DNA from 2 places in the Streptomyces sp. NPDC005393 genome. Region 2 is predicted to be linked to the other one. Evidence: riboswitches for the same ligand, from Rfam matches in the RefSeq annotation. Region 2 holds a riboswitch; the other holds the start of a gene.
What was found. Region 2 has a riboswitch for S-adenosylmethionine ahead of ABZS71_RS08615 (aminotransferase class V-fold PLP-dependent enzyme). Riboswitches for the same ligand answer to the same signal wherever they lie in the genome.
Positions count from the first base shown of each region.

Region 1: it holds a riboswitch for S-adenosylmethionine, as region 2 does, so the genes downstream of both, ABZS71_RS14665 (hypothetical protein) here and ABZS71_RS08615 (aminotransferase class V-fold PLP-dependent enzyme) in region 2, are expected to answer to the same signal.

Region 1 covers NZ_JBEXFG010000014.1:19,673-23,877, reverse strand. Annotated here, with positions in the region: gene ABZS71_RS14670 (DUF1877 family protein) at 1-129, shown strand, start outside; gene ABZS71_RS14665 (hypothetical protein) at 789-1,802, opposite strand; SAM riboswitch class IV at 1,852-1,960, opposite strand; SAM riboswitch class IV at 2,046-2,160, shown strand; gene ABZS71_RS14660 (DUF3293 domain-containing protein) at 2,206-2,688, shown strand; gene ABZS71_RS14655 (hypothetical protein) at 2,982-3,365, opposite strand; gene ABZS71_RS14650 (PP2C family protein-serine/threonine phosphatase) at 3,889-4,205, shown strand, end outside.
Region 2 covers NZ_JBEXFG010000006.1:65,705-69,909, forward strand. Annotated here, with positions in the region: gene ABZS71_RS08605 (rhomboid family intramembrane serine protease) at 1-416, shown strand, start outside; gene ABZS71_RS08610 (Lrp/AsnC ligand binding domain-containing protein) at 413-694, shown strand; gene ABZS71_RS08615 (aminotransferase class V-fold PLP-dependent enzyme) at 774-2,144, opposite strand; SAM riboswitch class IV at 2,302-2,419, opposite strand; TPP riboswitch at 2,496-2,589, shown strand; gene ABZS71_RS08620 (cytosine permease) at 2,581-3,963, shown strand; gene trpD (anthranilate phosphoribosyltransferase) at 4,047-4,205, opposite strand, start outside.

The sequences.
Region 1 (4,205 bases), on a different contig from region 2:
ATCTTCACGGTCGATCAGCAGACCGGGGCCGGCTCGAGCCGGCCCCGGCTCAGGCCGGAACTCACTCCCGCGTGGCCCCCTGCTGGGGTCACCCGAGACCGGAAGAGCGGGGCCACCTCAAGCGGTTGATGCCGCCGGTTTCCCACCTCCTCGACAGGACCGTCCTCGGGCTTTGTCTCGCTCCAGGTCGCCGTAGGCTTCGCCCCGGCCGCCATGGCCTCGGGGAAGGACTCGTGCACGAAGATCAGGCCTCGGCGGTACGTGGGATTTCGGCAACGCGAGGAGGACTGCATGGGCATGTACCCGATGAGAAACCCGGAGAACTGCCCCAAGTGTGGGCGCAACCTCAAAGAGGCTCCGAAACCCGTCAGGCCGCCCGTACCGGGATTTCCGGAAGATGCAGCCTACGGCGAAGATCCGGCCTGCGGGGGGCGCTGGCACGTCTGGGACAAAACCTCTCCGCTACGGCGCGAAGCACAGTTGTACGTAAGTGGGGGAGAATGACGGACTCCCACCTGCAGAACGCGTGCTGGCAAACCACACGACCCGAGGCGCTGGCGCGGCAGTCGTAGTTGTAGAGCGACCTGCGCGCCGAGCGGATGGAGTTCTACAAGCGCGCCAACAGCCGCCGAACGAGTGGTCCTGTGACCCCCTTGGCGGCTTCGTCGTGCTGCGCGCCTTTCTGTTCGTCCTGATCGTCGTTGGATTCGCGATCCGGGACCACATCTTCGGCGCACGACGGAAGACAGCCTCGGATGCCGGCGCGGTTCGTGGTGGCAGTGCCGCTGCTAATCGCTGGGTAGGGGCTGCTGAGCAGCGTCATCCTGCGTCAGCTTGGTCACGGCAACATAGGTGTGACGCTGCGAGGGTCGTTCGAAATCGATCCGGTAGCCGGCGGCGTGCAGCGCACTGTCGAGGAGGGTGAGGAGCCAGGCGGGGTCCCATTCCGTGACGTCCTCCAGCGGGTCGTCCAGCTGAAGGAACTCGTCCACCCAGACCTCCGACGCGTCGGCCCCCCACCACCGGTCGCTCCGGACGTCGTTGACCAGGAGATGCCATCCTTTGACCTCGTCGGGCACCAGGGTGGCGTACGCGCCCTCGTCCAGGACTGTGTCCTGGTGGCCCCAGCGTTCAGGGACGTGGGAGGCTTGGATGTAGTCGTACCAGTGGTCTGTCTCGCGCTCCCAGCCGTCGATCAGGGAGTATCCGGACTCGTGTAGTGCGGCGGTGCCGGCGTCGAGCAGCGCAGCGGTGTGTGCGGGATCCGATGAGTCTGAATGTGCCGCAGCCGCTGGTTGCCGGATCGGGATGGTGAGCACCGGGGTGTCACCCTCCGCGCCGCTGCCTTCCAGGGTGAGCTCCCAGTCTTGGGTGCTCCGGTGCAGGACGGCGCTGTGCGCGGGCACGACGCCGGGCACGCGATCCGGTTCGGGCACCCAGTCGAAGCCGTCCCCCAACGGGTCGTCTTCCTCGCCTCGGAATTCCTTGGCCGGCTCCGCGCGTGCCGTCCACCTCGGATCGAGGTAGGCGGATTCCAGAGGAACCTTGAGGGCGTGGTCCATGAAGGCCCAAGTGTCCGGCGACTGCGTCGGGTTGCTCTTGCGGACGAACAGGCGGCCGTCGGCGGCTCGGTAGAAGGCGATGTGCCAGCCCTCCTCCAGCCAGCGCGTGAGCAGCTCTCGCCGGGCGAGCTGCCCGCTGCTGTTGACAGCGGCGGTGGAGAACAGGGCATGGACCGCGGCAAGATCGAGTTCAACGAAGGGGGGAGGATCCTGGACGGGGTGGGCAGGCGTCACGTGCACGGCACAGTCCTTCCGGGGTCGAGGACCCCGGTGGCGCGCCGACCCCGGTGATCCGCTTTTCCCTGCGCGTTTCGCGCAGGGCTGGTCGTCACCCGGAGCACCCGCTGCGGGCGGGATGCTGTCCAGCAAGCCGGGGCTTCTCACTGGAGCTCATGACCGCAGGCAGGCTAGCGCTGCGGACGAGATGTGGCAATGCCTTCCCCTGCTGGACTTCCAGCCGGTTCCTGTGCCAGCATCCGTCCCGGTCACGAAGCCGATCGCGCCCCTGGACGAGCGTCGGCTGGCAACCTCGCCCACCGCGCAAGGTGCCCTCCAGGGAAGACCAGGCCCCCACAGCCCGTGGGGGTAAGCGCGGATCTCCCTGCCCGGCGGGTAAGGGGGTCCCTCTCGGACGGAGGCCCCCATGCCCGCTGACACACCGATCGCCCGAACGCTGCAGTGGACGCTCTACCAGCAGGCCGTAGTGGATATCGAACTGCCCGAAGGAACGGTCCGAGTGGCTCCGGCTCCGCGCGGGGTGACGGTCGGCTCGTTTCCTGTCCGTCACGAGGAGACCGTCCACGTCGTCACGGCCCACAACCCTGGCGGCTGCCTCGCATCCCGACTGGACAACGACCGCGCCCACCAAGAGCTGCTCGGCCTGCTGCGCCGACGTGGACTTCGGTGGTGGCCCGCTGTCGGGGGTGACGCGGAAGGCCAGCACACCGAGGACAGCGCAGCGGTCGTCGGTCTGAGTGACCACGAAGCACACGCACTCGGCCGGCAGTTCGGGCAGGACGCGGTGTTCGCCTGGTCGGCAACGGCATGGAGACTGCTTTGCTGCTTTGGAACCGAGGAGGCACCAATGCGCGGCTGGCAGGCAACCAGGCACTCCCCGGAGAACTGACCCCATCAGCCTCGACACTGACGGTTCGGGTGGCATTGCGACCTTCTCTTCGTGTACCTGCGTAATCGCGGTGCCACCACACTGCCGACGACCCCTCTTCGAGGACTGGACCGATGCCGCCTGCGCCGACGCCACCGAGCCCCTGGAAGACCCTCGCCTGGCAGATCCGCATCAGTGACGAATGGATCGACTTCAGGCACGCCGAGAAGACCGCCGGCGGCGATCCAGCTGGGCTTCTCCGCCAACTCATCCGCTGGTGCCGAGCGGGCCCGGCGCGCGCCGCCCACCGAGAATCAGGTATCTCCCCAGTGCTCCTCATCGCGATGAGGCTCTTCGCCGGGCGGATCCTTCGGTAGCGCCTCGTCGTCGGGGACCCGATGTGCGTCGCTTTGCAGCTGGCGTTGCACAACCGCCCGAGCTTCTTCACATTCTGTTAACTCATTTTCGCTGATCAATACAGCAATAGGGACCTCGTCGTCAGTGAACACGACCCGACTCCTGGAATCGGAGATCATGAAGCCCTGCGTTTCGCGGACTCCGTAGACCGATCCGAAGCGAGGCTCGGTGATGCGAAACCGCTCGGCGAGATAGTGAGCGGCTCCGTCTGGAAAATCGACGCCGGGCGTGAGCAACGCTTGCGGGACGGTCCAGGCACTGCAGCAACCGCCGCACAGCATGAGGCGGTCCTGTCGTCCAGGAGGAGTAGATAGACGCGGCGGTCGATGAGCTGCTGTGGGATATGAGAGGTGGGCACACTGCAAGGCTGCACGTGCGGCTATTTAAGTAGCGAGCGGTGTGCCGTCCTATGGGTGAGACCCTCACCCCACAGCGCCAGTATGTGATGCCGATCGAGGGGGTCCCGCCTTCGCAGGGTGCACAGGTTCCGGTGCATCACGGCATCGTTCTGGCGAGTGCGACGCATGTCGTGAACTGCAAAAACACTGCAGAGACGTTTGGGATCCTGTGCTGCAGCGTTTGGGGGCGTCGCACGGCATCAGGCCTGAGCTGCGACGACGGAATTTCCCACAGATCCCTGTGAGGAGATCGTGGGCAGGCGCGGCCCGGTCCCGTGTGGGCTCAGCCCATGCCCGGGACGAGACGGACGGCCCAGGGGCGGCGGGCCGCCGGCCCGCAACCAGCGGATGAGAGGGAAGGGACTGGCGCTCGGACCGGACCCGGGCGTAAGCAAGAGATGTGCACATGCGGCAGGGTCCCCCGGAACCGGGCCGGCCAGGGCGGCACAGCCATGGCCTGGTCGCGATTCCCCTGGCGCTCATTCTGCTGATCATGGTCGGCGATGTGCTGGCCCCGGCGAGCGTCCGGCTCAGCCCACTGCTGATCGCCGCCCCCGCGATGACCGCGTCGTTCGCCGGGCCCCTGCTCACCGGCTACGTCGGACTCGTGGCGGTGGGCGCCCAGATCGGGATCAATGTGTGGGAGGGCGCCCTGGCCGCGCCCAGCCGCCTGGCCGAGCTCCTCACCCTGGTTCTGGTCTCCGTGCTGATCGTGCTGTTCCG
Region 2 (4,205 bases):
CGGAGGAGCGGATGGGGCGAGTCCAGTTCGCCCTCTTCTACCTCGCCACCGGCTATCTCGCGCTTCTCGGCTACGCCGCCGCGCACGCCGACTCCTCCCAGACCCTGGTCGGCGCCTCCGGAGCCATTTCGGGCGTCCTCGGCGCCTTTCTGTGGCTCTTTCCTCAGGCCCGGGTGACCAGCCTCTTCCCGTTTCTCTTCTTTCTGCCGCTGCGCTTCCCCGCCTGGGTCGTCCTGATCTTCTGGGTCGCCCTCCAATGGCTCGCCGCCCGCGAGGCCGACGACGGCCCCGGCGTCGCCTATCTCGCCCATCTCGTGGGCTTCACGCTCGGTTTTCTCTACGCATGGGCCCGGTTCGGGCGGACGGCTAGAGTGGGCGGCGCAGCCAGGTCCAGCGAGGGAGAAAGCCAGCCGTGATCACTTCGATCGTGCTCATCAAGACCAGCGTGGACCGGATTCCGGAGATCGCCGAGAAGATCGCCGCGATCGAGGGTGTGAGCGAGGTCTATTCGGTCACCGGGGCGCACGATCTGATCGCGATGGTGCGGGTGTCGAAGCACGACGATCTCGCGGACATCATCCCGGGCCGGATCAGCAAGGTGCCGGGGGTCGCCTCCACGGAGACGCACATCGCCTTCCGCACGTACTCGCAGCACGACCTCGAGGCGGCCTTCGCGATCGGGCTCGACAGCTAGGCCCTCGACAGCCAGGCCCCTCGGCAAGGCCCTCGACAGCCGGGCCCAGGGGGCCGCGCCCCCCTGGGCCCGGCTCAGCTCAGCCCCGGGCCGGGACGCAGCGGCCGTCCTCGGTGCGGTAGGTCCACCGGGCGCCGTCCCGGACGAGCTCCCGCACGGCGCGTACGAAGCGCTCCACATGCTCATCCGGGGTGCCCGCCCCGAAGCTGACCCGGATCGCGTTCAGCGAACGCTCCCCGGGCGCCGCCTCGGGCGCACCGCACTCGCCCGGCTCCTCGGGCTCGCTGTCCAGCAGGGTCCGTACCAGCGGATGCGCGCAGAAGAGGCCGTCGCGCACGCCGATGCCGTACTCCGCGGAGAGCGCCGCCGCGAAGTGCGAGCTGTTCCAGCCCTCCACCACGAACGAGAGCACACCCACCCGCGGGGCGTCGTCGCCGAACAGCGACAGCACCCGCACCTCGGGCACCTCGGCCAGCCCCTCCCGCACCTTCGCGATCAAGTGCCGCTCGCGTGCCACCAGGCCCTCGAAACCGGCCTCGGACAGCGCCTTGCACGCCGAGGCGATCGCGTACACCCCGATCACATTCGGCGAACCGGCCTCGTGCCGGGCGGCCGTGGTGTGCCACTCGACGTCCACCCCGCCGGCCCCGTCCTCGACGCGCACCGCGACCTTGCGGCTCGCGCCGCCGCCCGCCAGATACGGCCGCGCCTCCCGCAGCCAGTCGGCCCGCCCGGCCAGGACGCCCGCCCCGAAGGGCGCGTACAGCTTGTGCCCGGAGAACGCCACCCAGTCCACGTCCGCCTCCGCGATGTCCACGGGGTGGTGCGGGGCGAGCTGGGCGGCGTCCAGCACGATACGGGCGCCGTGCGCATGCGCCACCGCGGCCAGTTCCCGCACCGGCCACAGCTCACCGGTCACATTCGACGCACCCGTCACACACACCAGCGCCGGGCCGCCGTCCCGGCCCGCCAGCGCCTGCTCCAGCGTCTCCACCGCCTGCCGCGGCGAGCGCGGCGCGCTCAGATAGCACACCCGCACACCATCCCGCCGCTCCCACGGCAGCAGCGAGGCATGGTGCTCGGTCTCGAACACGAAGACCTCCGTGCCCTGCGGCACCACGGCGGCCAGGAGGTTGAGGGAGTCCGTGGTCGAGCGGGTGAAGACGACCTGGTCGTCCTCGCGGCAGCCGAGGAAGGCGGCGACGTCCTTACGGCTGTTCTCGAACAGATCGGTCGACAGCTGCGAGAGATAGCCCGCCCCGCGGTGCACGCTTCCGTAGTACGGGGCGTACGCGGCGACGTCGTCCCACACCCGCCGCAGGGCGGGCGCGCTGGCGGCGTAGTCGAGCGCGGCGTACGTCACCTCGCCGCCGGTGACCAGGGGTACGCGGACATCGCTGCCCAGCACGGTAAGCGGCTCACAGGTGGCGACAGACGGGTACACGGACATGGCGAATCCTCCCGGGAGGGGTCGTGAATGCGGACGCGCGCGGGCGGAGGCTCGCCGCCGGGGCGCGGAAAAATGAGGTGGAACGGGCCGTCCGGCCCTAGCGCATTCGCTGCATCACGGAAGAACTCCCTCGACCACCAGGACCCCTAGTGCGAGGGGTCCGCGCTTGCCGCAGACCTCGCTGCCTGCGGCCTGGTCATCACCCGGGGCACCCCGCCACGGACGGAGGGTTGCCGGACAGCGGGCCGGGGCCGTAGTCGCTGTCACTCGTGACCTGGGCAGGAGTATGCCATGAGGGGATCGCCGCCCACAGTCCCCGGTCCGCATCCCGGACAGCTAGGGTGGGCCGCTGTACCGGACACGGGGTGCCCCGCGCGGGGCTGAGATCACACCCGTCGAACCTGAACCAGTTCGTACTGGCGGAGGGATGTCATCCATGTCAGCGCCGCATGCCCGCGTCTTCGACGGGCGGATGCCCGCCGCACCCGGTGATCTGCGAATGGAGGCGCGCGGTATCGCGCCGGTGCCCGAGGCCCACCGCTACGGCGGACCGGGACGGCTGTTCACCGTGTGGTTCGCCCCGAACCTCACCATGACCGGCGTGTTCACCGGCACCGTCGGCGTCACCCTCGGCCTGGACTTCACCACCGCGCTGGCCGCCGTCGTCCTCGGCACCCTCCTCGGCGCGGTGCCCACCGCGTACCTGGGCACCTGGGGCAGCCTCACCGGGACCGGCCAGCTGCCGCTGGCCCGGCTGGCCTTCGGCCGGGCTGTCGCGGTGCCCGGCGTACTGCAGTGGCTGTCCTCGGTCGCCTGGGACGCGCTCATCGGCCTGTTCGGCGGCGACGCGCTGGCCCGGCTGTGCGGCTGGCCGTTCTGGCTGGGGGTGCTGGTGATGATGGCCGTCCAAGGGGCGCTCGGCGTACTGGGCTACGAGGCCATCCACCGCACACAGAAGGTGATGACCTTCGTCCTCGCCGCGGCCTTCCTCGCCCTGGCCGTCAAGCTGCCGCACGGCGGCCACCCCGCCGCGACCGCCCACGGCGCCGACCGCGCCGGCGCGTTCGTCCTGACCAGCACGATCGCGCTGAGCCTGGCGCTGTCGTGGGCGCCCTACGCCAGCGACTTCAGCCGCTATCTGCCCCGCGCCACCTCCCGTCCCCGCATGTTCTGGTGCACCCTCCTGGGCGTCACCGTCTCCTTCGTGGCCGTCCAGGCACTCGGGCTGTGGGGAGCCGCCGCCTTCACCGACCAGACGGCCCGGGGCGTCGATGAGGTGCTGGGCGGCGGCACGGTCGGCGCGTTCGGCCTGCTGGCCGTGGCGCTCGCCGCTCTGTGCAGCAACGCCATGAACGACTACAGCGGCTCACTGGCCCTGCAGACCGTCGGCGTACGCGTCCCCCGCCCGCTCGCGGCGGGCCTCGCCGCCGTACTCGGCTTCCCGCTGGTGCTGTGGATGCACGCCGCCGACACCACCGCCCGCTTCCAGAACGTGCTGCTGTTCGTCGGCTACTGGATTCCCGGCTTCGTCGCGGTCGTGGCCGTCGACTGGCTCGCCCGCCGCCGGGGCGGCGCGCCTCTCGACCCGGCCACCGAGACCGCACAGCCCTGGTGGCCGGCGCTCCTGGCCTTCGCCGCCGCCTTCCTGGCGGCGGTGCCCTTCATGGACACCAGCCTGTACACGGGCCCGGTGGCCAAGGCCCTGCACGGGGCCGACCTCGCCTACTACACGGCGTTCCTCGCGGCGCTGGTCGTCTACGCGCCCCTCAGACTGCGACTGGTCGCCCTGCCGGAGGGGCTGAGTGCCCGGAAGGGCTGAGTGCCGGGGCTCGGCCCCGATCCCCGACCCGCCCTCCGGGCGTGTCCTCAATCGCCGGACGGGCTGGTTTTCCGGCCGCAGACCTACGCGTTGCTCGCCAGCACCCACCGCTCCAGCGCGCTCCGCGCCGCCCCCGAGTCGATCGACTCGGCCGCCCGCGCCACGCCCGCCGCGATCCGCTCCGCGAGCGGCTTGTCGCCGGCCCCCGGCTCCAGCGCCGTCAGCGCCGCCGCCGAGTTCAG